DNA from 2 places in the Hafnia paralvei genome. Region 1 is predicted to be linked to the other one. Evidence: predicted binding sites of a transcription regulator. Region 1 holds the regulator's gene; the other holds the start of a gene.
The links. The regulator PurR, encoded in region 1, represses purine synthesis genes. The targets are predictions, from matches to a motif close to CANGCAAACGTTTGCNTG.
Positions count from the first base shown of each region.

Region 2: K9N75_RS08820 (amino acid aminotransferase) is a predicted target of PurR. The motif match lies at 9,860-9,877, and genes of this name have one in related genera.

Region 1 covers NZ_CP083737.1:2,521,651-2,536,807, forward strand. Annotated here, with positions in the region: gene K9N75_RS11950 (alkene reductase) at 1-683, shown strand, start outside; gene gloA (lactoylglutathione lyase) at 878-1,285, shown strand; gene rnt (ribonuclease T) at 1,460-2,116, shown strand; gene K9N75_RS11965 (Na+/H+ antiporter family protein) at 2,285-3,607, shown strand; gene K9N75_RS11970 (Grx4 family monothiol glutaredoxin) at 3,669-4,010, opposite strand; gene K9N75_RS11975 (C40 family peptidase) at 4,381-5,352, shown strand; gene sodB (superoxide dismutase [Fe]) at 5,674-6,252, shown strand; gene cydH (cytochrome bd-I oxidase subunit CydH) at 6,344-6,433, opposite strand; gene purR (HTH-type transcriptional repressor PurR) at 6,790-7,815, shown strand; gene K9N75_RS11995 (ABC transporter permease) at 7,819-9,468, shown strand; gene K9N75_RS12000 (ATP-binding cassette domain-containing protein) at 9,465-10,091, shown strand; gene punR (DNA-binding transcriptional activator PunR) at 10,093-11,001, opposite strand; gene punC (purine nucleoside transporter PunC) at 11,142-12,368, shown strand; gene cfa (cyclopropane fatty acyl phospholipid synthase) at 12,688-13,839, shown strand; gene htpX (protease HtpX) at 13,901-14,782, opposite strand; gene prc (carboxy terminal-processing peptidase) at 15,011-15,157, opposite strand, start outside.
Region 2 covers NZ_CP083737.1:1,873,342-1,888,498, reverse strand. Annotated here, with positions in the region: gene pepN (aminopeptidase N) at 306-2,924, opposite strand; gene K9N75_RS08840 (GGDEF domain-containing protein) at 3,367-5,100, shown strand; gene pncB (nicotinate phosphoribosyltransferase) at 5,317-6,522, shown strand; gene asnS (asparagine--tRNA ligase) at 6,797-8,197, shown strand; gene ompC (porin OmpC) at 8,524-9,639, shown strand; gene K9N75_RS08820 (amino acid aminotransferase) at 9,940-11,133, shown strand; gene K9N75_RS08815 (MBL fold metallo-hydrolase) at 11,200-11,847, opposite strand; gene mepK (peptidoglycan L,D-endopeptidase MepK) at 11,963-12,511, opposite strand; gene ldtD (L,D-transpeptidase LdtD) at 12,689-14,515, opposite strand; gene mukB (chromosome partition protein MukB) at 14,746-15,157, opposite strand, start outside.

The DNA.
Region 1 (15,157 bases):
GCCATTGGGTACGTGTTCCTTGCTCGGAACCTCGCGCCTTAGAAACCAGCGAAATCCCTGGCATCGTTAACGATTTCCGCCACGCCGTTGCGCTGGCGAGCAAGGCCGGTTTTGATCTGGTCGAACTGCACGCGGCACATGGCTACCTCCTGCATCAGTTTATGTCTCCTGCGTCTAACCAACGTACCGACCAATATGGCGGTTCTATTGAAAACCGTGCGCGTTTAACGCTCGAGGTGGTTGATGCTGCTATTGCCGAATCTGGCGCTGGCCGCGTAGGTATTCGCATTTCACCATTGGGGCCATTTAACGGGCTGGATAACGGTGAAGACCAGGAAGAAGCTGCGCTTTATCTCATCGGTCAGCTTAACCAGAGAAAAATTGCTTATTTGCATATCTCTGAGCCAGATTGGGCCGGTGGCAAGCCTTATTCAGAGGCGTTCCGTCAGGCGGTACGTGAAAACTTCAGCGGCATCATTATTGGTTCCGGTGGATACAACGCAGAAAAAGCGGAAACGCTGATTAATCAAGGTCTGATCGACGCCGTTGCCTTTGGACGTAACTTTATTGCCAACCCAGATTTAGTTGAACGTTTAGAGAAAAAAGCATCATTGAATACGCCACAGCCTGAGACCTTCTACGGTGGTGGCGCTGAAGGCTATACAGATTACCCAACGCTGTAATACTTCGGCATATATCCCAATGACGGGAATATATGCCAACCCTCTGGCCGCCTCCACTCAGTCAGAGGGTTTTTCCATTTCTTGTCACCACATCGCTCGCGATTAATGCCGACCTTTTATTGATCGCTGAATGTACGCTGTTACAATGTTCTATATCTTGTAAAGCAAGCCGTTTCGATTTTCAGAGGGAAATTATGCGTTTACTACACACCATGCTGCGCGTCGGTCATCTGCAACGCTCCATCGACTTCTACACCAAAGTTTTAGGCATGCGCCTGCTGCGTACCAGTGAAAACGAAGAGTATAAATACTCTCTGGCCTTCGTCGGTTATAGCGATGAAAGTACCGGCTCTGTGATTGAGCTGACCTATAACTGGGGCGTTGAAAGCTACGAGATGGGCACAGCATTTGGTCACATTGCACTGGGCGTCGATGATGTTGCAGCAACCTGCGAAAGCATTCGTCAGGCTGGCGGCAAAGTCACTCGTGAAGCGGGTCCGGTAAAAGGCGGCAACACCATTATCGCCTTTGTTGAAGATCCAGATGGTTACAAAATCGAGCTGATCGAAAACAAACAAGCTGGCGCGGGTTTAGGCAACTAATCCTAAGTACCAGAACGTATCAAACCCATGTGGTTTGAGCAAAAACCGAGCGGGCGCCTTAGCGTCCGCTTTTTTATCTGATGCATGAATGAGGCTCGTACCGCGTTTGCGGACTGCAAACTACGTAAAAATTTGCCATAATGCGCGCTGCATTCCATAGACCAGAAGTTGAACATGGCTGAAACCACCAATCTAAATACGCTGAGCGCGCGCTTTCGCGGGTTCTATCCTGTTGTCATTGATGTCGAAACCGCAGGTTTTGATGCCAACACCAACGCGCTACTTGAAATTGCGGCAGTCACATTACGTATGACTGACGATGGATGGTTAGAGCCCGACGAAACACTTCATTTTCACGTTGAGCCTTTTGTTGGCTCCGTACTGGTTCCTGAAGCTTTGGCATTCAACGGTATTGATCCGGAAAACCCATTGCGCGGTGCGGTCAGCGAATACGAAGCCTTACACGCCATCTTCAAAGCCGTACGTAAAGGCATTAAAGAACACGACTGTAATCGTGCCGTCATTGTGGCGCACAATGCCCACTTTGATCACTCGTTTGTGATGGCCGCGGCTGAGCGCGTTGGCTTAAAACGCAACCCTTTCCATCCGTTCGCCACTTTCGATACTGCCGCGCTGAGCGGGCTAGTATTAGGTCAAACCGTGCTGGCTAAGGCCTGCATTGCCGCCAATATCCCATTTGACAGCACCCAAGCACACTCCGCGCTCTACGATACAGAACAGACGGCAACGCTGTTTTGTGAATTGGTAAACCGCTGGAAACGTATGGGTGGATGGCCTCTGCCCGCCAATGCGGAAGAAAGCGCTGAATAAAGATTAATAGCTCGCTATCTAGCGGGCTTTTCCTCTAATTTAGTTGTCTATACAACCCTTGAGCTATGCCCTCCCACTCCGGCTAATTCTTGTTTTTGTCGTGTTAATGCGAAAAAAATGTTATTAAACGTGTTTTATAATTTTTAGAACTCTGGGACATTGACGTCTATGAACGCTGTTGTTGTCGCCGTCACGGTGATGCTTTTACTGAGTTTAATGCGGGTGAACGTGGTTATCGCGTTAATCTTTGCGGCTATTACCGGTGGTCTGGTTGGCGGACTCACTCTTGAAACGACCCTAACTACTTTTAGCGGTGGTCTCGGTGGTGGCGCTGAAATTGCACTAAGTTACGCGATGCTAGGGACTTTCGCCGTTGCTATCTCCCGTTCGGGTATCACCGATATATTGGCTCAGAAAGTCATTGCCCGAATGGGGCATCAGCCAAGCGCCAGTAAACTATTTTGGTTTAAGTACGGTTTGCTGCTGATTATTTCTCTCATCGCTATTTCGTCGCAAAACCTGATCCCCATTCACATCGCATTTATCCCGATCTTGATCCCCCCTTTGCTCCACGTGTTTTCACGCATGAATCTCGATCGCCGTGCGGTGGCCTGCGTGCTGACCTTTGGTTTAATAACGCCTTATATGGTATTGCCCATCGGCTTTGGCGGCATCTTCCTGAACAATATTCTGTTAAAGAATTTGAACGGCAACGGCCTAAACGTGACAGCGTCACAAGTTCCTCACGCGATGCTGCTACCGGGATTAGGCATGGTTGTTGGGCTGCTGATAGCCGTATTTTTCAGTTATCGTAAACCACGCCGCTACAGCGAGCGCAAAATTCTTGCTGCAGAACCAGAGCACAAAAGCGTAAAAACACGTCACTTGTGGGTGGCCGGTCTAGCGATACTCGCAGCATTAGGTGTTCAGTTGGCGACCAACTCCATCGTGCTCGGCGCACTGGTGGGGTTCATGGTCTTTATCGCGGGTGGCGTCATTCATTGGAAAGAAACTCAGGATGTTTTCACCCGCGGTGTACATATGATGGCGATGATTGGCTTTATTATGATCACCGCATCAGGATTCGCCGCAGTGATTAAAGCCACCGGCAGCGTTGAAACGCTGGTTGTTTCGATTGAGAGCGTGATCGGTAATAATCGCGGTTTAGCGGCCTTTTTAATGCTATTCGTCGGACTGATCATCACCATGGGGATTGGCTCTTCATTCTCGACGGTGCCAATTATCGCCGCAATTTATGTTCCATTGTGTATCGCTTTTGGTTTTTCACCGATGGCGACAATTGCCATTGTCGGCGTAGCCGGTGCACTTGGCGATGCAGGTTCCCCCGCCTCAGACTCAACGCTCGGCCCCACTTCGGGCTTAAATATGGATGGTCAGCACGATCACATTTGGGATTCGGTTGTACCTACATTCTTGCACTATAACCTACCCTTGCTAGCCTTCGGCTGGATCGCTGCAATGACGCTGTAAGCTGCACCCAAAATAACAAAGGCGCCCTAAGGCGCCTTTGTTTTATGCGACAACAATATCACTATTGCTGTTCTTCCTGAGCGGGATGCTTCGCCGCAGTTTCTTTAATCAACTGCTGCAATTCACCGGCGCGGTACATTTCGATAATGATGTCACAGCCGCCCACCAGCTCACCTTCGACCCACAATTGTGGGAAGGTTGGCCAGTTAGCATATTTTGGCAATTCGGAGCGAATATCAGGATTTTGCAAAATATCGACATAGGCAAAACGCTCGCCGCACGCAGACAATGCCTGAACGGCCTGAGCAGAAAAACCACAGCTCGGCAATTTTGGCGAACCTTTCATGTATAAAATAATTGGGTTTTCAGCTAGTTGGCGCTGAATTTTTTCAATAGTGGTCATTGTCATTTTGTTTTACTTCCTCTAACCAGTGTTATGCAGACAGCATGCAAGTGCATATCAAATTATTGTACTGGATTGTACGCAGCGACGCTCTTAGAAAAAAACGCCATCTTTTATAGGGGTATTTCTGAGGTGTTTCGATCCCTTATCGCTTAAGCTCAGTTTAATCTAAAAACGTGCTATGCTATATCCGTTTGGTTCGTGTTTAGATTTACAGCAGAATTTGTTCAAAACAGCATCCGATTTAACTCTTGTAACATTTAGTCACAAAGAGAATATAAATAGCGGAAATGAATGCTGTTCTGTTCCTGTTGTTTATTTAATACTGTTTGCCATGTTTTTTTCTTGGGACAAAGCCTGGAACCTACCAATGCGTCTATATATCGCACTCTTTGTTCTGCTGTTTACTCAGCTATTTGCTAATGCCGCCAATGCCTCTCCGGGGCATAAAGTCGTTGCCGATCAGCGAAAGTCGCACACGACCAGTAGCGAAGCCGCCGATCGTAAAAAGCGAAAGCCTGCGGCTAGCAAAAAAGAAAAAACGCCAACGACTTCTACCGCTAAAAACAAAAAGAGCAGCGATAAAACAGTCGCGAGTAAAAAACAAAACGCTAAAAAAGAGTCGGCCTCGCAGAATAGCGCTTTAGCCAGCAAATTTGCCCGCAATCGTGAAGTTGCTCGTAATAAAGCCAACAGCAAGAAAATTGATAAAGCGGTATTAGCCTCTCTATCTAAGCCAAATAAAAAATCTGCTGAGAAAAAGGCAAGCGCCAGAACCGCAACGCTTGCGCATGTCAGCAATAAAAAGAGCTATGGTCGTCAACGCGGCAAACTAAACAGCAAAAATGAATTGGCTAAGCTCGCGCTAAATCAGAATAATGTTGAGATCGTTGATGGCAAGCCAATCCGTTTGAGTCCACAGCATAAAAAGCGCTACCAGAATGCTAAACAGACCGCGATGAACAAGCTGATGAATCAGGTTGGCAAACCCTACCGCTGGGGAGGCTCATCACCTAGCACCGGGTTCGATTGCAGCGGTTTAGTCTACTATGCCTATCAAGATTTGCTGAGTATCAAAATCCCACGCACAGCTAACGAGATGTATCATCTGCGCGATGCAGCTCCGGTGAAGAAAACTGAGTTACAAAAAGGCGATTTAGTCTTCTTCCGCATTAACAACCGTGGCGCTGCCGATCATGTGGGTGTCTATATGGGTGAAGGTAAATTCATCCAGTCACCGCGCACTGGTGAACAAATTCGTATCAGCTATCTGGATAACGATTATTGGCAGGGTCACTATGTGGGTGCTCGCCGTGTCATGACGCCCAAAACAATTCGTTAGATATGCCAAGCAACAGGGATTTATTCATATAACGGATAATCCCTGTAATTTCCCCTCTCCTTTCTCAATATCCTTCCTTAGTACCTTGATGTCTCGCAGTGTTACTGATGGACAATTCATCAATTGATAACCAAAAAGCAAAATTTAGCCTGTTATTAGACTCAAAACTTGCTAAAATCGATCCCCATAACAAGAGCACAACAAGATCGTTTCAAATTTAAAAACCCGCACACTGACGTTAACGTTAGTGTGATGCGTGAAACATAAAACACTTGCGTGTAACTGTTTCATCGCAAAATAGATCAATAATAGGAGAGAGCAATGTCTTTTGAATTACCTACATTACCATACGAAAAAAACGCACTCGAGCCGCACATCTCCGCAGAAACTCTGGAATACCATTACGGTAAGCATCACAACACCTACGTGGTAAACCTAAACAACCTGATCAAAGGCACCGAGTTTGAAGGTAAATCACTGGAAGAGATCATCAAGACCTCTACTGGCGGTATCTTTAACAACGCCGCTCAGGTTTGGAACCATACCTTCTACTGGCACTGCCTGTCTCCAAAAGGCGGCAACGCACCTACTGGCGCAGTAGCAGACGCCATTAACAAAGCCTTTGGTTCTTTCGAAGCCTTCAAAGAAGAACTGACTAAATCTGCCGTGGGTAACTTTGGTTCTGGCTGGACGTGGCTGGTTAAAAAAGCGGACGGTTCTTTAGCTATCGTTAATACCTCAAACGCAGCAACCCCATTGACCAGCGGCGACAAACCACTGCTGACCGTGGACGTTTGGGAACACGCTTACTACATCGATTACCGCAATGCGCGTCCTAAATATCTGGAGAACTTCTGGGCTCTGGTAAACTGGGAATTCGTCGCTAAAAACTTGGCATAAGTTTTTAACGTACGTATATAAGAAAGGCGGTCGATTGACCGCCTTTTGTTTTAGTCATGTTAATAACTAAAGATTCCAACACGTCTTTAAATCAGTGCAGCGCTGCTACAAAGCTAAAGATAACAATAACTGCCAAAGCAGCAACCGTCGTCATTAGGGAATATTTCAGATCGGTTTCCATGTGCTCATCTCCCGCATTTCGTTATCAGATCAATTTTTATTATACATAAACACTTGCAGAAAGTGTGTGAAATCATTTTTACATACATCAAATGAGATCACACGCAGAAAATCATTCTATTATTCTTTCTCTTATCCCCTAATTTTGACTTCCCCTTTTGCATTTTATAGGCCAAAATTTACGGTTTACTGCTACGTATCAGCTTTCATAACGAAAAAGAATAGGCTGGCACTCGAAGTCTCTGCATATTCATTTATTTTATGTGCTTTCATTCGGTGTAATTTTAGATGTACGTAAGCAAACGATTAACACAATAGCTATGTTTTGATTACATAAGCTTAGGAGTCATCTGTTTCATGGCAACGATTAAAGATGTGGCAAAACGCGCGGGCGTTTCCACCACGACTGTGTCTCATGTCATTAATAAAACGCGCTTTGTCGCCGAAGAGACCAAAGCCGCGGTATGGGAGGCAATTAAAGAGCTGCACTATTCTCCCAGTGCCGTCGCCCGTAGCCTGAAAGTTAACCACACTAAATCGATCGGTTTACTGGCCACCTCCAGTGAAGCGCCCTATTTTGCTGAGGTCATCGAAGCCGTAGAGAACGCCTGCTACAGCCAAGGCTATACCCTAATTCTGTGCAATTCGCATAACAATCCAGAAAAGCAAAAAGCCTATCTCGCCATGTTGGCACAAAAGCGTGTTGATGGCCTGCTGGTGATGTGCTCTGAGTATCCAGAGAACCTACTACAGACGCTAGAAGACTACCGCAATATTCCGATGGTCGTTATGGATTGGGGAACGCAGCGCAGCGACTTTACCGATGCGATTCAAGATAACGCCTTCGAAGGGGGCTATTTAGCGGGCCGTTATTTGATTGAACGCGGCCATCGTGACATTGGTGCCATTACCGGACAGCTGTCGCGCAATACCGGCGGTGGACGCCTGCGGGGCTTCCTGAAAGCGCTACAAGAGGCCAATATCCCAACGCGCGATGAGTGGATGGTTGAAGGTGACTTTGAACCCGAGTCTGGATACAAAGCTATGCACCAAATCCTCTCGCAAAAGCATCGACCGACAGCCGTTTTTGTGGGTGGAGACATCATGGCCATGGGCGCCATCTGCGCCGCAGATGAAATGGGGTTGCGCGTCCCACAAGATATTTCGGTGATCGGGTATGATAACGTACGTAACGCACGTTACTTCACTCCGGCATTAACCACTATTCATCAGCCGAAAGAGCGTCTAGGTGCGATGGCCTTTGATATGCTGCTTGATCGTATCGTGAGCAAACGCGAAGATTCTCAGACTATCGAAGTGCACCCTAAATTGGTAGAGCGTCGTTCAGTAGCCGATGGCCCTTATCTGGACTATCGCCGCTAAGCGATGAAGAACGGCTGCTCCTGTCTCGCGCTGTTCCCTCTTGTGCTGATACTTGCTGGTGCGCTGCCGATTGCGGCGGCGCTACTGGTTATGCTTCAACCCCTTTCAGATACTTTTTCCCTTAGCCATTTTCTTGCGTCGTGGCACCTGTTGCTACAATGGCCAGGTATATTGCAATCCATCACGCTGAGCATATTCAGTGGTTTTGCCGCCACGCTAATATCACTATGGCTAGCTCTGGCGTTATGTGGGCAGGTCATTCTCAGACAGAATAGTCATATCGCGCGGGTTATCTCCACTGCTATTCTCGCTATACCGCACATTGCTTTAGCGACCGGATTGATCCTGCTGTTGTCCCCATCGGGCTGGTTGCTAAGGGTCATTTCCCCCACGCTTACCGGATACTCTCGCCCACCTGATTGGCTGATAATCAACGATCCTTATGCACTTTCATTGACGTTGCTATTAGCGGTGAAAGAAACGCCTTTCCTGTTTTTAATGGCGCTGAATATCGCCGGACGTATTGATGTTCGACGACAAATACAGTCAGGTGTGGCGCTAGGCTATCCTTCAACTCGCGTCTGGTGGCTGTTGTTAGTGCCACAGATTCTGCGCGGCCTGCGGTTGCCCGTCTTCTGCGTGTTGGCATTTGGCTTATCCGTGGTGGATATCGCTATTTTACTTGGACCACAGCAGCCCACAACGCTATCCCTACAGATTTGGCAATGGATGACCGATCCGGCACTGACGCATCAAGTATTGGCGACCAGCGGAACGTTGCTCCTGCTTGGGATCACGCTTTTTAGTTTTGTCCTCTGGCTGATGATTGAAAGGGCCTGGCTGCGCTATTGCCGCAACGCGCACGGTCAAAGACGCTATAAACGTCATATGACGCTACGGCCTCTATGGATCGTTGGCATACTGCTGACGCTGGGTTCGTATAGCGTTTTGTTTATCTGGTCGATTGCTTGGCGATGGCCGTTCCCTGCTGCCTTACCACTGCAATGGACATTCGATTATTGGCTCAGCAGCCTAAGCCAACTCGGTACCCCCATCATCAATAGCCTGCTCATCGCTGGCATCGCCAATCTCTGTAGTCTGATTCTCTGTGTAGGCTTTCTTGAATGGCAATTCTTACGCCATAAAATCACGGGATTATGGCTGCTACTCACACCTCTTTTGCTACCGCAAATCAGTCTGATTTTTGGTTTACAACATTTAGCGGCTTGGTTCGACGTGATTGGCCTGCTGCCCAGCGTGATTTTCGCCCATGCGCTGTTTATTACGCCTTACTACTTCCTCAGTCTGAGCGGCACATGGCAGGCTTTTGATCGTAGACTCCTTTATACGGCCCAATCACTAGGGAAAACCCCGTGGTCGTGCTTCTGGCATATTAAAATTCCACTATTGAGTAAACCGCTGGCGATATCCGTCGCCCTAGGCTTTGCTGTCAGTATCGGCCTTTATCTGCCGACTCTGGGGTTCGGGGCTGGTCGTTTCCCTACTTTAGCGACCGAAACGGTGGCCTACGCCAGCGGAATCGATCGCCGCATGGCCGCCGTTGCAGCTCTGTGGCAAACCTTTCTGCCACTGCTCGGCTACGGGTTAGCACTGTTTATCCCCGTCACATTCTCAAGGAGTAAGCAGCAATGAGCACGTTGACTCTCGAACAGTTTCAAGTCTATTTACATGATGTGCCGCTAACGCCTGAACTCAACGTGAGTGTGGCCGGCGGAGAAACGCTTACGCTAATGGGGCCGAGCGGGTGTGGAAAATCAAGCTTGCTGTTAGCGCTTGCAGGACATGCACATGCTCCGATTTCACGACGAGGAAAAGTGAAAATTAATGGGCAAGATGTGACACACCTTCCAGCCCATCAACGCAAAGTCGGTCTGCTATTTCAAGATGACTTATTATTTCCTCATCTCAACGTAGAGCAAAATCTGTTATTCGCGTTGCCTGATGATGTTGCTCGGACAGAACGCCACTCACAGGTGACTCAAGCCTTAGCAAAGATTGAGATGAGTGAGTTTTCCCGCCGCTTTCCAAATGAACTCTCCGGCGGGCAACGCGCCAGAATCAGCCTGCTTCGCACCCTATTATCTAGCCCTGCGGTCGTTGCGCTAGACGAGCCTTTTTCTAAGCTCGATAAAACACTGCGCCAACATTTTCGTCGCTGGGTCTTTGATGAGTTAAAACAGGCCAATATCGCCGCCCTTTTAGTCACACACGATGAAGACGATGCGCCAGAAAATGGGCAAATGATTTGCCTGTAGTTTACTCTGGGCTCAGCCATTCCTGATTCATGGTTTCGGTATCTCCCAGATAATCCAGTAACCAGTCAATTGCCGGTGAGCGAGTATGATCCTCCCAGGTGACGCAGCAGGCGCTATCAGGAAACGGCTGCGCCAACTGCAAAATATGTAATTTCCCCGCACTGACCAATGGCTCTGCCATATGAGCCGGCATCAGCCCCACGCAAAGACCGCTTTCCAGACAATCGCAGGCAGACTGCCAGTCTGGCACCACTAAACGGCGCTGGTTATCAAGTAGCCATGTGTCGCGCTTAGGCAGATTGATTGACGTATCCTCAATGCACAGCGCAGGGAATGGACGAATTTTATCATCCGTCAGTTCGCCTTCGAGCATCGCCAACGGATGCTCTGGGCTGACTAGGCAATGCCAATGCAAAAAACCCATATCGCGAAATGAAAAACGTCCTCCGGCCGGCACCGCACGCGTTGCGCCAATAGCCACATCAACCCGTCCGGCAACTAAGGCATCCCACACACCGTTAAACACTTCTGGATGGATCATTAATTCCATATCAGGAAAGTGACGATAAAAATCCACGACCAACTGCCGACTCCTACGCGGGTTAACGATGCGATCGACGGCGATATTTAGCTGTCCACGCCAGCCGTTTGCGACTTGCTGACACTGGCGACGGGTGGAATTCATTTTTTTGATAATAGTACGCGCTTCTTCTACAAAAAATGCGCCTGCTTCGGTTAACTCCACATCACGATGGCGTCGTTCAAACAGCGAAACGGCTAACCATGTTTCCAACTGACGTACTGTGTAACTCACGGCAGACGGCACACGGTGCAGCTCTTGTGCTGCGGCGCTGAAACTCCCCGTTCTAGCAACCGCGTCTACAACCTCTAATGAGTATTCAGACCACATGTGCGCTACCTCACCTTTCTTGCTTTCAAAAATTTTCACTCATGATAGCAAATATTAGCGTTTCACAAGTAATTAGTGAGATCGCTAAACTCCCCACGTCACACTTTCACTCTGCAACAAATATATAACGAGTCAAAATAATGCGAACTTCCTCATTTTTTATGTTCTATCTGGCCGGCTTGAGCATGTTGGGATATCTGGCCACCGATATGTATCTTCCTGCTTTTGGTGCCATGCAGCAGGATCTGGGTGCGTCTGCGGGCGCAATTAGCGCTAGTTTAAGTATTTTCTTAGCCGGTTTTGCCTTTGCCCAGCTCGTTTGGGGCCCTCTGTCTGACCGTATTGGTCGTAAGCCCGTCCTGCTGATGGGGCTGACATTGTTCAGCCTTGGCTGCTTGGGAATGATCTGGGTAGACACAACTGTCGAGCTTCTGATTCTGCGTTTCGTACAGGCTATCGGTGTATGTTCTGCCGCGGTGACCTGGCAAGCGCTGGTAATCGACCGTTACAGCAAAGGCATCGCCAACCGCGTATTTGCCACCATCATGCCGCTGGTCGCACTGTCGCCAGCCTTAGCGCCATTACTCGGTGCATGGCTACTAAATCATTTAGAGTGGCAGGCCATTTTCGCCGTATTGTTCGGGATTTCACTGCTCCTACTGATCCCTACGTTGATGCTGAAAGATACGCGCCGTAAACCAACAGAAGATAAAACGCAGAAAAAAATTAGTTTCTTCCAGTTGATGCGCTCAAATATCTTCTCTGGCAACGTAATGATTTTTGCTGCCTGCTCTGCGGGTTTCTTTGCTTGGCTAACCGGTTCACCGTTCATTCTCGGTGATATGGGCTATGGTCCTAACGATATTGGTTTGAGCTATGTGCCACAGACGATTGCTTTCTTAATCGGTGGCTATGGCTGCCGTGCGCTGCTTAGCCGCATCGGTGGAAATCTGATGCTGCCTGTACTGCTGATTGTTTATAGCCTGTGCATGATTGCGATGTTTGTGATGGCGATGTTTAGTACACCAGGACTGTTCGCCATTCTTGTCCCTTTCTGCATCATGGCGATGGCGAACGGGGCTATTTATCCTATCGTGGTCGCGAATGCGCTAACGCCATTTCCTGAAAACAGTGGTAAAGCCGCCGCGCTGCAAAATACCTTACAGCTTGGCGTCTGTTTCCTTGCCAGCCTGCTAGTATCGGTCTTTGTTGAATCTGCGCTATTAGCAACTACGGCTATTATGGCGGGAACCGTTATTTTGGTCATGATCGGCTATTGGCTCAAAAGTGACAGCGTCACTAAAAAACTCAGCGCAGATAAGTTAACTACAACAGAATCAAGCAAAAAGCACGTTTCTCAACACTAGTATTTTTTGTCTCCTTTACGCTAACCCATTGACCAGCGGTATAGATTCATACTTGAGTCTGTCACCGCTGCGTCCTATACTGCAACAGTTGCATTCACAATTATTTTGCTAGTGAGTAACTTTTACTTTTCTGGCGTGCGGAGCACGTCACGTTTTCTAAAGGATGAGTCCCTGCTAAACGCATGGGTTTCCTCAGTTTTCCATTTTTCTAAGTCGGGTTTAAACACCGCGGGTTGGCCGTTGGTACTCGTGCGCCTACAGATTGCCCATGCGTTCTGGCAGGTCGAGTTATATGAAGAATATGGGTCATGGAGAAACTATGAGTTCATCGTGTATAGAAGATCTGAGCGTACAAAACAGTCAGTGGTACAGAATTGCCAGTGAGATGTTGCAATCGGCAGATATAGAGGTAAATGGTTCACGCCCTTTTGATATTCGCGTCAAGAATCCTCATTTCTTTAAACGTGTATTGCAAGAGGGTTCACTGGGCCTTGGTGAGAGCTATATGGATGGTTGGTGGGAATGCGACCGATTAGACATTTTCTTCCAGAAAGTGCTACGTGCCGGACTGGAAAACCAGCTTCCCCATCATATTAAAGATACGTTGCGCGTTGCGGCGGCTCGATTGACAAATCTACAATCTAAAAAGCGTGCATGGATCGTGGGTAAAGAGCATTACGATTTGGGCAATGACCTTTTTAGCCTGATGCTCGATCCCTACATGCAGTACTCCTGTGGATACTGGAAAGACGCCACCACGCTTAAGCAGGCGCAAGAAGCCAAGCTAAAACTTATCTGTGAAAAACTTCAGTTAAAACCGGGTATGACGCTGTTAGATATTGGCTGTGGCTGGGGAGGACTTGCCGCTTATGCCGCTAAGCACTACGGCGTGTCGGTCGAAGGTGTCACTATTTCTGCGGAGCAGCAAAAATTAGCACAGGAACGTTGCAAGGATTTAGATGTAAAAATCCTACTGCAGGACTATCGCGATCTTGATTCGCAGTATGATCGCATCGTTTCAGTGGGAATGTTTGAGCACGTCGGACCGAAAAACTACCAGACCTACTTCAAAGTCGTTGCCCGAAATTTAAAGCCTGATGGTCTTTTCCTTTTGCACACCATTGGTGCTAATGAAACGAATATGAACGTTGATCCTTGGATCAATAAATATATTTTCCCTAATGGCTGCCTGCCTTCTATTAAGCACATTGCTACCACAAGTGAAGGTAAATTCGTCATGGAAGATTGGCACAATATTGGCGCTGATTATGACCGCACCTTAATGGCTTGGTACGAACGTTTTGTACAAAATTGGCCAAAGCTGGAACATAACTACTCTCAGCGTTTCTTCCGTATGTTCAGCTACTATCTGAATGCCTGCGCTGGTGCGTTCCGCGCACGCGATATTCAGCTGTGGCAGGTCGTATTCTCACCACGCGGCGCCGAAGGCGGTTTGCGTGTCGCGCGTTAAACAGAGCGCCATAAACGTCAAAGGAGCCTTTCGGCTCCTTTGTTTTTTCTATCGTGCTGAATTACTTCAGGTATTGGCCCGTACGCAGCGCTTCAATACGCTTGTCCAACGGAGGGTGAGACAGGAACAGTTCGCTAAAAGACTTATTACGGCCGTTAATGCAAAATGCCATCATGCTCCCTTCTTCCTGCGGTTCATAGCTGGTTTTTAGACGCTGCAATGCAGCAATCATTTTCTCGCGCCCCACTAAGTTTGCAGAACCCGCATCGGCACGGAATTCACGGTAACGCGAGAACCACATGGTGATGATGCTCGCCAGAATACCGAACACAATCTCCAGCACCATAGACACCGCGAAATAAATCATCGGGTTACCACTGCTGCTTTCACCTTCATCGCGATTGCCAGACAAGAACCCTGCCGCCACCTGCGCAATCAGGCGCGAGATGAAGATAACAAAGGTGTTCACCACGCCCTGAACCAGCGTCATAGTCACCATGTCACCATTGGCAACGTGGCTAATCTCATGCGCCAAAACGGCTTCAGCCTCATCACGGCTCATGTTTTGTAGCAGACCGGTGCTCACCGCCACTAATGAAGCATTACGACGTGCGCCTGTAGCAAACGCATTCATATCCGGTGCATGATAAATAGCCACCTGTGGCATATCAATGCCTGCCTGCTGCGACTGACGACGCACCGTTTCGACTAACCAACGCTCGGTTTCATTGCGAGGTTGCTCAATCACCTCGCCCCCAACCGAACGCAATGCCATCCACTTAGACATCAACAGAGAAACAATAGAACCACCAAAGCCGAACAGCAGTGCCATCACCATCAGCCCTTGCACGCTGCTGGACTGGATCCCTGTTAGGCTCAACACCACACCAAACACCAGCATAACGGCTAGGTTGGTTAGCAGGAACAAAGCGATACGCATCATATTATTTATTAATCCTCATTCATGGAGTACGCACTATGCGATGACTAGATCGTAAGGGCATCTGCGCGGGATTCAAGAGGTGTTAAGCAATAACACACTAAAGAAACATAACTTTACAATTTGACGTACTAAAAATCACATAACTGACGATTTATACACCAATACAACTGAGCCGCAGGCATAAAAAAAGAGCGATCTCTCGCTCTTTTTTACTCTAACTCGAATCGATTATTTTGAGCTGCCTTGCAGTTGCTGAGCAAGATCGAGCGCAATTTTCACCGTTTCGTCCAGATAAGGATCTGGCTCCTGATAATCCTTCGGCACATCATCAAGTGACTTGATTGGTTTTTTGCCGCTAGCTTTCAGTCGTTCATT
Region 2 (15,157 bases), 650 kb from region 1:
TCTCCTGAATCCCGGTGGCAAGTCGGGGCGGTATTATCCGGTATCTTTCAACAGATTGGAATTGATTAAAAACAAAAACAACGTAATCGGCGCAAACGTTTACTCTTACTCGCTCATTTATCGATGTTTTATACGGAAATTTTGCTATGAAACGCATTCATGCAGCGGATCGAAAGATAGCGGTAAAGTCGATGACGATAGCAGGTTAAGCAGATGCTGCGTCAGGTTTGAAGGCGAATAAATATCGCCGTATACAAAAAAGCCCCGTCATTACGGGGCTTGGTGTGAGTGAATGACAGCGCTAATTATGCGTTTAACGCCTTGGTAATTTTTTCAAACAAATCGCCGGATAAATTATCCAGACCTTTAAGCTCTTCCAATGATTTACGCATTAAAGCCTGACGACTTTCGTCATAACGTTTTAAACGGATCAACGGTTCGATCATACGTGCCGCAACCTGTGGGTTACGCGTGTTCAAATCTTTTAAGATCTCGGTTAAGAAAGCATATCCTGAACCATCGGCGGCATGGAACGCAGATGGGTTAGCCTGAGCAAATGCCCCCACCAGAGAACGAATGCGGTTTGGATTGCTCAGGGTAAATGAGCGATGTTTCAAGAGCGCTTTCACGTTATCGAGCACCAACGCCGATGGGCTCGTCGCCTGCAACATGAACCACTTATCCATTACCAGACCATCTTGGTGCCAACGTTCGTCGAACTCAGCCATCAAACGATCGCGGCATGGTAGTTCAGCGCCAACAGCGGCAGAAAGCGCGGCCAAAGAGTCAGTCATGTTATTGGCGTTCTCGTACTGTCGAACAACCAATTCATCCGCCATGACTACATCTTCACCAAAAGCCAGATAGCGTAGGCATACATTGCGCAGTGAGCGCTTAGCTATATCTGCGTGGTCGATACGATATTCTGGGGTGCGGTTATTGTTGTAGACCGCTAACCACTCATCAGCCATCTCTTTCGCTAGCAGGCGAGTGATCGCCGAGTGCACCGCACCAATGGCTTCAGGAGCGATAATGCTGAACAGCTCTGCCATTTCATTTTCAGAAGGCAATGTCAGAATTTGTGCCGCCAACGCAGGATCGAGAGACTCATCCAGTAAGACTGCGCGGAATGCGTCAACCACGTGCATTGGCAGAGAGAGCGGCTGGTTCTGCTGGAATTTAGCCACGTTTAGACGAACGTATTTAGCCAGCAACATTTGCGCCGCATCCCAACGAGCAAAGTCATTGCGGGCGTGCTGCATCAAGAAACTGAGCTGCTGGTCGCTATACGGATACTCCAGTTTTACCGGCGCAGAGAACTCACGTAATAAAGAAGGAATCGGTTTATGTGGAACATTATCAAACGCGAAGCTTTGCTCCGATTCTGTCACATTCAGCACGTTACTTACCGCTTCACCATCGATCATTAACGGGATCACATTGCCCTGCGGATCATAAAGTTCAATATCCAGTGGGATATGCAACGGCAGTTTTTCTTGCTGTTCAGAAGTCGGCGGTGTTTGCTGAGTGACATACAGGCGATATTGCTGGTGCTCAGCGTCATATTCGTCGCGCACGCTCAATTCAGGCGTGCCCGCTTGGCTATACCAACGGCGGAATAATGTGAGATCAACGCCGGAGGCATCTTCCATCGCCTGTACAAAATCATCACAGGTCGCCGCGCTGCCGTCATGACGTTCAAAATAGAGCTTCATGCCTTTCTGGAAGTTCTCTTCACCGAGCAAGGTATGCATCATGCGAATAACTTCAGAGCCTTTTTCATACACGGTAAGCGTATAGAAGTTATTCATTTCAATAACTTTGTCAGGGCGGATAGGATGTGCCATCGGGCTGGCATCTTCCGCAAACTGAGCGCCACGCATTACGCGAACGTTATCAATACGGTTTACTGCACGCGAACCGAGGTCCGAACTGAATTCCTGATCGCGGAATACGGTTAAACCTTCCTTCAAGCTCAATTGGAACCAATCACGGCAGGTCACGCGGTTACCTGTCCAGTTGTGGAAATATTCATGACCGATCACGGCTTCGATGCCGAGATAGTCTTTATCGGTAGCGGTTTCAGCCTTAGCCAGAACATATTTAGAGTTAAAGATGTTCAGACCTTTATTCTCCATCGCGCCCATATTAAAGAAATCGACGGCGACGACCATATAGATGTCGAGGTCATATTCAAGACCAAAACGAGTTTCATCCCACTTCATGGCATTTTTTAGCGAGGTCATAGCCCAGCCGGCACGATCAAGATTGCCGCGGTCTACGTAAAGTTCTAATGCAACATCTCGCCCGCTTTGGGTGGTGAAGCTATCGCGAAGCACGTCGAAATCCCCTGCGACCAGCGCAAACAGGTAGCATGGTTTTGGGAATGGGTCTTCCCACTGTACCCAGTGACGACCATCTTGCAATTCACCCTGCGCAATACGGTTACCGTTAGACAGCAAGAATGGATAACGAGCTTTGTCCGCCACGATGCGGGTACGGAAACGCGCCAACACATCAGGGCGATCCAGATAATAGGTAATATGGCGGAAACCTTCAGCTTCGCACTGGGTGCATAACGCCTCGCCAGACAGATACAGGCCTTCTAAGGCGCTGTTCTTCGCCGGATGGATTTCGTTCACAATGGTCAGCGTGAATTCGTCAGGCAGATTTTCCAGAACCAGCTGATTCTCTGACTCACTATAGTGTTCCCAAGGAACATCGTTCACGCTAACGCTTTTCAGAGTGAGGTCTTCACCATTAAGAATTAATGGTGCCTGCGCGCTTCCCTGACGTTTAACCTGACTGACTGCGGTGACCGTCGTAGTGTCAGCATCTAAATCAAAATCGAGGGCCAGATCGGTGATGGTAAAATCTGGCGCTTTGTAATCGTGACGATACTTGGCTTGAGGTTGTTGTGTCATAAATACCCTTGTAGGCTTCGCCGATGATAGACCTAGAGATTTTAAATTGACGGGGAGAGTGACAAACCGCGTCATCGAGAGCTAGCCGCTGACAACACATCAGCGCCCTAACTAACCGTTAACTAAACTGTATCACACCGATCAAAAAACCGAAGCTCTGCTGATGAACTCGTGAACGTTCGTATATATTTCAATCAAATCAGCGTCTAGCCCGCTAAGACAGCGTGCTTTTTCACTGCAAAGAAACGGTGTAAAAGAGTAAGGCTAGCTGAACATAGACTACAATGGAGCAAGATAAATCTCAGACCTAAATACTTACTCTGAGTGGCTATATTCTGACATAATGATTGCAACGACAGTTTCTTGTTCATTGCGCCCGCACCTGCGGTCAGCGATTTACCTAATAAGCCCCTAGACGTTCGAATCCCAGAAAACAACGCGCATGAAGCTAAAAAATCTGATCTATATTTTTACAACGGCTCTGGTGTTCTTTTTTGGTATTTTTATCTATAGCTCACTACACAAAGCGCATGTTGACTACGCAGAAAACCAACAGAATCTGTATAAAGTTAAGCGGCTACGCGAACTTACCGAAGTATTTCAATCTGCCCTGTTAGCCCACCGTCTTAAACGCATTAGTTTTATCAGTAACGCTATCACTGAGGATGAAATTCTCAATGCAGAAAAACAGGTGCGACGTCATGCCGCGGCCTTAGTGCTTTCGCCAACAGACACCCCCTCAACCGTACTCGAAAAAAAGACGCATGAGATGTTTGATAAAGCTGAAGCGCTTGTTTATAGCCTTTCGGCTAATGACAATCAGGAATTATCCGCAGTTGGCCCACTTATTCAGGCTCAACTTGATTTGAAAAGCGCATACTATATAACTGAACTTAATAAGCTTTATTTCTTATACATCTACAATACGACGCTTTCCGACAGCCACTCCTACAAGTTTATCGAAAGCATTCGTTTAAATAACCGTTTAACGCTGACTGCGACTGAATTAATCGATCAACTGGTTGATATCAAAACCGATGACGTAAAGCGCAACCGCTCTTATCTACGGTCAATTGAACTTATTGGGGTTTTAGATTCGCTACGCTCTCGAGTCGATTTTATTATTGCCACAGCCCCTGATGCGGCTCAATCCGAAGCTGCAATTGCTGATTTATCAGAGAAACTCAGTAAAAGCAGCATGCAAAAATTGACGGCCGATCTCACCAGCGTTATGCAAAGTCGCTCATCTCAGGCGTTCGATGGTTTTTACCGCTACATTATTGGTATGGATAAAGCATCCGCTGTTTTCGTTAATAGTAGCTACGATCTTGAGCTTCATGAATTACAAACCAAGATAGACCTTAGCCGTGTCCAACTATATGGCATGATTTCCCTTTGCTGGCTGCTGGCGCTTTTCATTGTGATGCCCATTTTGGTGTTCTCCTCAAAGATCAACTCATGGCTTACGCTTACCAACAAAAACATCATGAAACTCTCCAAAGGTGACCTGAATATTCAGCCCGATAATTCTGTCGTAAGCGGTGAGCTTTCAGCTATTTCTAATGCCATTAACCAATTACGCCAAAATCAAATCGAAAAACATCAGCTCGAATTAGAGAAACAACAGCTAATCAACGAACTTCTCGAAGCGTCTTCGACCGACCCGCTGACGAATATTTACAACCGGCGTAAATTCTTCAATCAATGCAGCCAAATCAAGAGTGCGGAATATCCTCTCGCTTTCTGCCTGATTGATATCGATAATTTTAAAAACCTTAATGACCGATACGGCCATGACGTCGGCGATTTGGCCCTCATCGCTTTTAGCCAGTTGCTTACACAATCACTCCCAAAAGACACGGTATATTGCCGGTACGGCGGCGAAGAGTTTGCCATCCTGCTTAAATACACCGATGTTCCCCAAGCGATGCAAATCATCGACTCGGTACGACTTGATACTGAGCTATTACACATCACTATACCGAATAAGCCTGGGGTCGGTTTTACCATCAGCTGTGGTTTGGCTCGCCTAGACGATTATAAGAATATCAATCACTCGATAAAGCAGGCTGATGAAGCGCTCTATTTCTCGAAGAAGCGCGGTAAGAATCAGGTCAGCTTTTACTCCCAAAGCGGTTTCATTAGCTTTGATGCAAAGCATAAAGACCCCAGTTAAATAGAGGCGAAACGAGACATAGCTCAAGGTATGAATATTGTACAATTGCACGGCAACTTAATAGGTGCTACTGCAAATGGCACGTTTAATCCTCGACCTATCAAATGCCATATGGTGTTATGAGGCTTCAATCTCGGGATAAACTAGGTATACTCCACCGACTTTGCCGATTATCCCGAACGTGGAATATCCCTGACGAGGATGCAGTAACGCGCCATGACTCAACATGCTTCCCCGATATTAACTTCATTATTGGACACTGACGCCTATAAACTGCACATGCAGCAGGCCGTCTATCATCGTTACCGCAACCTCACTGTCGCGGCGGAATTTCGTTGCCGTGGTGACGAGTTACTGGGCAGCTATGCCGACGATATTATTCAGCAAATCGCTTTTATGAGCGATCTTGCGTTGAGTGATGAAGAATACGCTTATCTCAGTTCTCTACCGTTTTTCAAAAAAGACTATCTGGACTGGCTGCGCGAATTTCGCTTTAACCCACAGCAGGTCGATATTCGTAATGAAGACGGTCATTTAAGTATCCGCATCACTGGCCCTTGGCGTGAAGTGATTATGTGGGAAGTCCCGCTGCTTGCCGTCATTAGTGAAGTGGTTCACCGCGATCGCTCTCCTCTGGCAACGCCTGAAATGGCGGTTGCACAGTTGCGTAAAAAGCTGACCGCCTTCAAAGCGCTGAGTGCCGATATCGATCTTGCTGGTTTTAAATTGATGGACTTTGGTACTCGTCGCCGTTTCTCACATAATGTGCAGCGCGCCATCATCGAAACATTAAAGACGGATTTCCCACCGTTAGTTGGCACCAGCAACTACAAGTTTGCTCAAGAACTGAATCTTGCGCCCATGGGAACTCAGGCTCACGAATGGTTTCAAGCACATCAACAAATTTGTCCTGTGCTAGCCAACAGCCAGCGTGCCGCACTGCAAGCATGGTTAGATGAATATCCCGACCAGCTTGGAATTGCGTTAACCGACTGCATCACCATGGATGCATTCCTACGTGATTTTGGCCCTCAGTTCGCCAATCGTTACCAAGGCCTGCGCCATGACTCCGGTGAGCCAACTGAATGGGGAGAGAAAGCCATCGCCCATTACCGGAAGCTGGGTATCGATCCTATGACCAAAACGTTGGTGTTCTCTGATAACCTCGATTTAGAAAAAGCGCTGGAGCTCTACCGCCATTTCCACGATCGCATCAATTTAGGTTTCGGCATCGGCACACGGTTGACCTGCGATATACCGGATGTGAAACCGCTAAACATCGTGATCAAACTGGTTGAGTGCAACGGCAAGCCGGTTGCAAAACTATCAGATAGCCCAGGAAAAACCATTTGCCACGATAAGGCGTTTGTCAAAGCCCTGCGTAAAGCCTTTGATCTCCCCTTGGTGAAAAAGGCCAGCTGATAGCTAATGCTGTTTATCTAAGAGATCGCAATAAATAGAATGAGGGCGTAGATATCTATACGCCCTCTTTTATTATCAATACCCGCCAACTTCCCAGAGTAAGCCAAATAATTTTTTGATTTTTTATTCAATCTCTCAATATCTCATCAAGTTCTTGCGATTTGACCGTGATTTCCTCTTGTGTCTGTTTGCGTGACAAGTAACATAGCAACATGCCCGTATTATCTGGGCAGTGGGTTATTTATCATTCAAGATCAATAAAAGAGAGAAATCTATGAGCGTAGTGCCTGTAGTCGACGTACTGCAAGGCCGTGCCGCGGTCGACACTGAAGTTACCGTGCGCGGGTGGGTACGTACCCGGAGAGATTCTAAAGCTGGTATCTCCTTCCTCGCCGTTTATGACGGCTCCTGCTTTAATCCGTTACAGGCCGTCGTTAATAATTCTCTGCCGAATTATGAAAGTGATGTTTTACGCCTGACAACCGGCTGCTCTCTTGAAGTTACGGGTAAAGTCGTTCCTTCGCCAGGCGAAGGTCAGAGCTTCGAGCTGCAAGCAACAGAAGTCAAAGTTGTGGGCTGGGTTGAAGATCCTGATACCTATCCAATGGCAGCAAAACGTCACAGCATCGAGTACCTGCGTGAGGTTGCCCACCTGCGCCCGCGCACTAACCTGATCGGCGCCGTAGCGCGTGTTCGCCACACTCTGGCTCAAGCAATCCATCGCTACTTCCATGAAAATGGCTATTTCTGGGTTTCTACCCCACTCATCACCGCTTCAGATACCGAAGGCGCGGGCGAAATGTTCCGTGTTTCCACTCTGGATATGGAAAACCTGCCACGTACCGATGAAGGTAAAGTTGATTTCGGCGAAGATTTCTTTGGTCGTGAAGCATTCCTGACCGTATCGGGTCAGTTGAATGGAGAGACCTACGCTTGTGCACTATCGAAGGTTTATACCTTCGGACCGACTTTCCGTGCTGAAAACTCCAATACTAGCCGCCATCTGGCTGAATTCTGGATGGTTGAACCTGAAGTTGCGTTTGCCGACCTGAACGATATTGCGGGCGTTGCCGAAGGAATGCTGAAGTATGTCTTCCAGGCCGTATTGGATGAACGCGCAGACGACATGGAGTTCTTCGCTCAACGTGTTGATAAAGATGCGATCGATCGTCTGAAACGTTTTGTCACCTCTGACTTTGCGCAGGTCGATTACACCGAAGCGGTAGATATTTTGCTCAACTGTGGCAAGACCTTCGAAAACCCAGTCTATTGGGGCGTGGATCTTTCTTCCGAGCATGAGCGCTACTTAGCTGAGCAACACTTTAAAGCGCCGGTGGTTGTTAAAAACTATCCAAAAGATATCAAAGCGTTCTATATGCGCATGAACGAAGATGGCAAAACCGTGGCGGCAATGGACGTATTGGCTCCAGGGATCGGCGAAATTATTGGCGGTTCTCAGCGTGAGGAACGTCTAGACATGCTGGATGCACGTTTGGAAGAAATGGGGCTGAATAAAGAAGACTACTGGTGGTACCGTGACCTGCGTCGTTATGGCACCGTTCCACACTCTGGTTTTGGCCTCGGATTTGAACGTTTAATCGCCTATGTCACCGGTGTGCAAAACGTTCGTGACGTGATTCCATTCCCACGCACCCCACGAAACGCAACTTTCTAAATAAGTAATAAAACAACATTTAAACGTTTTCATTACAAAAGAGGGGCCAGCAATGCTGGCCCCTCTCTTTTTTAAACTTAGACCCCTGTCACAAAGTTCCCTAATTTTTACAATTTGAAACACATACTTTCGTTTTGTTACTCGAATTATACTTTTGTATCATTTTCGGTGTGGATTATCAGCCTAGTGAATGGAACACTGCGATGCAGACACAGGAAGACACCATACTTTCTCTTTTAGTTCCGTAAGTGATGAAATAGTTCCGCGCAGAATTAATTTAGGCAGTGGCAGGTGTCAAAAAAAAATAACTCCTTTAGAGGGTAACAATGATGAAACGCAATATTCTTGCAGTAGTGATCCCAGCGCTGTTGGCAGCTGGTGCAGCAAACGCAGCTGAAATCTATAACAAAGATGGCAACAAGCTGGATCTGTACGGTAAAGTTGACGGCCTGCACTACTTCTCTGACGACAAAGGTTCAGACGGTGATCAGTCTTACGCTCGTTTCGGCTTCAAAGGCGAAACTCAGATTTCTGATCAACTGGCTGGTTATGGTCAGTGGGAATACAACATCAAAGTTAACAACACTGAAGGCAACGGCTCTTCTAAAAACGCAACCCGTCTGGGCTTTGCTGGCCTGAAATTCGGTGACTACGGTTCATTCGACTACGGTCGTAACTACGGCGTAATCTACGACGTAGAAGCATGGACTGATATGCTGCCAGAGTTCGGTGGTGATACTTATACCAACAGCGATAACTTCATGACCGGTCGTACCAACGGCGTTGCTACCTACCGTAACAACAACTTCTTCGGTCTGGTTGATGGCTGGAACTTCGCAGTTCAGTATCAGGGTAAAAACGGCAGTGCGACCGAAAGCAACAATGGTCGTGACTACCAGCAGCAGAATGGTGACGGCTACGGTTTGTCTACCACTTATGATTTCGGAATGGGTATCAGCGCTGGTGCGGCGTACTCTTCATCTGACCGTACTAATAAGCAAACTACTCTAGGCCGTCAGGTTAATAGTAACGTAGCTGGTGGCGATAAAGCTGACGCATGGACCGCTGGCCTGAAGTACGATGCTAACAACGTCTACTTGGCAGCTATGTATGCAGAAACTCGCAACATGACTCCATACGGCAAGAACGGTATCGCAGACAAAACTCAGAACTACGAAATCGTAGCTCAGTACCAGTTCGACTTCGGTCTGCGCCCATCAGTTGCTTACCTGCAGTCTAAAGGTAAAGACCTGAACACCAACTTATCTGGTGACAAAGATCTGGTTAAATATGTTGATGTCGGCGCGACTTACTACTTCAACAAAAACATGTCTACCTATGTTGATTACAAAATCAACCTGCTGGATGACAACGATTTCACCAAAGCTAACGGCATCGCTACTGACGATATCGTCGCTCTGGGTCTGGTATACCAGTTCTAATCTGACGACAGTCTAACGACTGTAACAGAACGGAATTTAAGGCAGAGCTTCGGCTCTGCCTTTTGCTATCGGCTATATTCCCTTGCGTTAAGCCTGTATTTTTTCCTATCCTCGCACGACGTTTACTCCCCTATTTTCCTCTCCCATTTCCCCTTTTCTTCTTATTTTTGGTGCTTTTATCGTCATTGAAGCGTTCAGGTAACAACTTTGTATTCTTTTTGTGGCAAACGGTTGGCAAGCCTGCGACGTAGCGGTAATCTGAGGGCTCTCTGGCTCAACTCGACACATGGAAGCCCCTACATGTTTGAAAATATCCCAGCCGCACCAGCGGATCCGATTTTAGGTCTTGCCGATTTATTCCGTGCCGACGCCCGTACCAATAAAATCAACTTAGGTATCGGTGTTTATAAAGATGAAACAGGTAAAACACCGGTGCTGACCAGCGTTAAAAAAGCTGAGCAGTATCTGCTGGAAAACGAAACCACAAAAAACTATCTGAGCATTGATGGTATTCCTGCTTTCGCGACCTGCACGCTGGAATTACTGTTTGGTAAAGAAAGCCCAATCATTCAGGACAAACGTGCGCATGCCGCCCAAACTCCGGGTGGTACCGGTGCTCTGCGTGTGGCTGCTGATTTTATTGCGAATAAAACATCAGCTAAGCGAGTTTGGGTAAGCAATCCAAGCTGGCCTAACCATAAAAGCGTATTTAACGCCGCAGGGCTCGAGGTGCGCGAATATGACTACTATGATGCCGATAACCATCAACTGGACTTCTCTGGCCTGCAAAAGAGCTTAGAGCAGGCTGAAGCGGGTGACGTAGTGCTGTTCCATGGCTGCTGCCATAACCCAACCGGTATTGACCCTACGCCAGAACAGTGGGAAGCGCTGGCTGAAATGTCAGTGTCCAAAGGCTGGCTACCGCTATTTGACTTCGCTTATCAGGGCTTTGCCAATGGTTTGGAGGAAGATGCTCAGGGTCTGCGTATCTTCGCCGCTAAACATGATGAACTGCTGGTTGCCAGCTCTTACTCGAAAAACTTTGGTTTGTATAACGAACGCGTGGGCGCTTGCACATTGGTTGCCGCCGACAGTGAAACCGCAGACAAAGCCTTCAGCCAAATCAAAGCCACGATCCGTGCGAACTACTCTAACCCGCCGGCTCATGGCGGCTCAGTGGTAGCAACCATTTTGGGTAACGAAGCACTGCGTACCATTTGGGAGCAAGAGTTGACCGATATGCGTCAACGTATTCAACGTATGCGTCAGCTGTTTGTTAATACCCTGCAAGAGAAAGGGGCTGAGCAAGATTTCAGCTTCATCATCAAGCAAAACGGTATGTTCTCTTTCAGCGGTTTAACCAAGGAGCAGGTCATCCGCCTGCGCGATGAGTTTGGTGTTTACGCCGTGAACTCTGGCCGTGTGAACGTAGCAGGGATGACGCCAGACAATATGGCGCCATTGTGTGAAGCTATTGTCGCCGTGCTGAAATAATATTACCTCAGCAACGCAAAAGGAGCCTTTCGGCTCCTTTTTTATTTACGGCGAGCGACATAGCAACTACCACACCGCGGGCTCATCGCACACAAACGGATTCGTCTGACGCTCTTGACCAAAGGTAGACATAGGTCCATGACCAGGAATAAAGGCAACATCATTTCCCAGAGGCCAGAGTTTGGTTTTGATAGAGTTAATCAAGGCCTGATGGTCACCACGCGGGAAATCACTACGCCCTACACCACCGCTAAACAAAACATCGCCCACCTGCGCTAAGCGCGACTCTTCATTGAAGAAAATCACGTGGCCAGGAGTATGTCCGGGGCAATGAAACACCTGTAATGTTTGATACCCTACCTGCAACGTATCACCATCGTTAAGCCAGCGCGTTGGCGTCAATGGGTCACAATTGGTGAAACCAAACATTTTGCTTTGTGCAGGTAGCCCTTCAAGCCAAAACAGATCGTCTTCCTGCGGTCCATATATGGGTACATTCAAGCTCTTCGCCAATTGTCCTGCCGCTCCAACATGGTCTAGATGACCGTGGGTGAGCAGTATTTGAGTCACCGTTAAGCCAAGCGCTTCCACTTCACGCAAAATTTTTGCAGGCTCACCGCCCGGATCGACGATAGCGGCCTGATGTGTATCTTCACACCATAGCAGAGTACAATTTTGTTGAAATGCAGTGACAGGAATTATTTTATATTTCATCGTTGCCTCAATACCTTGCCCACAATGATTTATCACAATAAAAAAACACGCCGGCAAAGGCCGACGTGATGGATGTCTTTAGCTCTACCGCTAATAATACCTGCTTAGCAAAGTATTACCAATTCCTGACAGGGCCAGTATCAATATGAACAAAATTACTGCGCGGATAATATCCAACGCCACCCGCACGCATTTTCAATGCGGCTTTACGAATATTCGCTAGCTGAACGCCTTCAATATGGAAATCCATCGCTTGGCCGAGAGTATGGTAACTATGCTTAGCAACACCACTGCCACGCTCACGTAATTCACTATTTGTACGTGGAGAACGATATCCAGAAATAAGCTGAATAGGTTTGCGCGTACCTATCATCGCTTGTAAGCGGAATATTTGATCGAATAAACGAGGGTCAATACGTTTAACTTTATTCGCACGATAGTCGCGGAATAAATGATTGAGGCGAGCCAGCTCTTCTTGAATATAGTTTTTGCCGTCGAAAAACTCGGCTTTGAGTTGCTCACCGGTATTTAAATTATTCAACACTAAAATACGCGGACGCGGTGTAGAAAGCGTTGCTAGCGCTTGCCCAGGCAGCATTGCCATTCCCATAGCAACGCCACCTAAAGCTAACCACTTGCGACGATGAATATTGATTGGATCCATGAGATGTTTTTACCCGGCAAAGTATCTAAAGATCACGCATTAAAGCGCACCGTCAGGCACCATAACCGCCATGGATGATCGAGTCAACCCGCTTCCCGCCGTGCCCGGCGGGATATCACAGAAATTTATGACTCGCAGTTACATCATCAACAAAACAACGTTATTGCTAACTACTTGCTAAAGCTGAAAAAGACGTTCAGCTTGAGCTGCTACTTTTGCCCCAGAACGGACGGTATCATCATAATTGTAAATATCTGTGCGGAATTGCGGTTTTCCATCTTCAGAAACCCACGCGGTCAGATAATAGAGACGAACCGGTATACGATGACGAATTGGCACATATTTCGTATTCCCCTCTTTTAATGCAGATGATACCCGTGCGTCATTCCAGCCAGCATCTTGTAACAACATATTTGCTAGCGTTGATGCTTTATTCACACGGACACAACCCGAACTTAAAGCACGGATGTCTTTTTCAAACAATCCATGATTCGGTGTGTCATGCAGATAAATAGCATCCTGACTCGGCATATTAAACTTGTAGCGACCTAATGAATTATTAACGCCTGGCGCCTGCTGGATACGATATGGAAAATTACGCGGCGAAACTGATGCCCAATCGATCATATAAGGATCGACAACTTCAGCATCATTACTCCAACCAGAAAACAGACGATATCCATGACGTTCAAAATAGCCAGGATCACGCATCGCTTTAGGAACAATGTCTTCGCGAATAAGCGTGGTTGGGACATTCCACGGTGGATTGACAACCACGTTATTCAGTTCACTATTCATCAGCGGTGTTTTACGCGTCGGACGTCCAACGATAACGCGTGAAGTAAGCACTTCAGTACCGTTTTGGTAGTAAATCAGAGAGTAGTTAGGAATATTAACCATAATGCCGGTATCGACTTCTCCCGGCAAAATACGCAGTCGCTGAATATTTAACGCCAGTAACGTTGCTCGTGTTTGCGGTGAAACGTTCAGCCATTCACGAGTACGTTTGCCAATCACTCCGTCACTCGCAAGGCCCTGCCACTGCTGGAAACGTTTCACAGCTTCGACTAACTCAGGCGTGTATCGATTGTCCGTAGCTGAAACAGGCATTGTTTTCGCCGGTGTTGCCTCTGGCGTTGGCTGCTGCGTCAACTCTGATACCGCAGTGGTCGAAGGACTGATTACCGCGTTAGGTTCCTGACTTGCAGGCGATTGCAGCGGCTGAGCCTCTGGTACTGGTGTCGGCGACTTAACATTTCCCTTTTCTGTGAGCATCCCCGTTCGCTGTAAAACCTCACGCAGAGCAGGCATATCTGGGCTCAAATCGCCGGGTTTTAAGCTTGGACCATCGTTGACGGTTGGCCAAGGACGAGTATCCGCCAGCAAATCTTTTAGCGCTTTATGCATAGCGGCATATTGTGGATGTGACGGTGCCAACGATTGAACAAACGTGGCCAAGCGACCATCACGCACAGACAGTTGCCAGTTATTAACCAACGTTGCTGGAGGCTCCGCTATAGCGTAAGGCACCGAACTATACAGCCAGCTTCCTTTCGTTGCACTTACGCCTGAAACAAACTGAAGATACCCCAGCATCGCATCGGACAGTACAGCGTCACGCGCCATATCTTTGACATCTGGGTTAACAAGCGCCTGCACCCATTGAGTAAACTGCGGTTGTACGCCAGAAAGCGCGACTTCAGCTAATTGCTGCTGAAATTGCTGCACGGCGGCACGATCCTGCCACATCGGCTGCATATGATTAGCAGCATAAAGAGAGGAAAGCTGATTTAAATAACGCAGCGATACTCCCTGCGGAAGCTGTGATATCAGCGTAGAACGCGACTGAGGTACACTCATGGTCGCTACTGAAACCGCTGGCTGCGTTACAGGCTGTGTGACGACCTCTGCGTGAGCAGGCATCAGGCTCATCGCCAAAGCACTCATCGCCATTGAACCACCGACAACCATATGGCCTAGACGGAATCTGTTATTCAGCACCATCCCTTGCTCCCTTGTTAGCTCATTGGCTCCGACTTTCGGAACCTTAGCTTAATTATACAAATAGAAATGACTTTTTGCCGTTTCATGTGCCGGTTGGTGCATCAACTGCCCGGACATTACGTTTTATTTATATGATGATACGTTACCGCCTACATTCTGCCAAAAAAAACGGCCCGATAAGAAGGCCGTTTGCGTTAATAATGATTTCAGTATATGAAATTTATTAGGTTCTAGCTCTCTGACTCTTCTTGAGTCACTGATTCCATTATGTTTTTCTCGGGAGCAAAGCCTCGCAGTCCCACAACATGAACATGTTCAGTGTTATTGAACACTTTACGCATCAGTTTATATGTGGTGCCCTTTTCTGGGCTGATGTTTTCTGGCGCCGCAATAATTAGCTGCATCTCCAGACGCTCACACAGTTCAAACAACGTAGCGATAGATTTTGCATCTAGACGAGCGGCCTCATCTAGGAACAGCAAACGGCACGGTGAAATATCTTTGCCACGTAGACGGCGTGATTCCTCTTCCCAGCTTTGAACGACCATAACCAGAATGGACATGCCGGTACCGATCGCTTCACCCGTTGACAGCGCTCCGCTCTCCGCACGTAACCAACCATCCGAACCACGGTTAACCTCA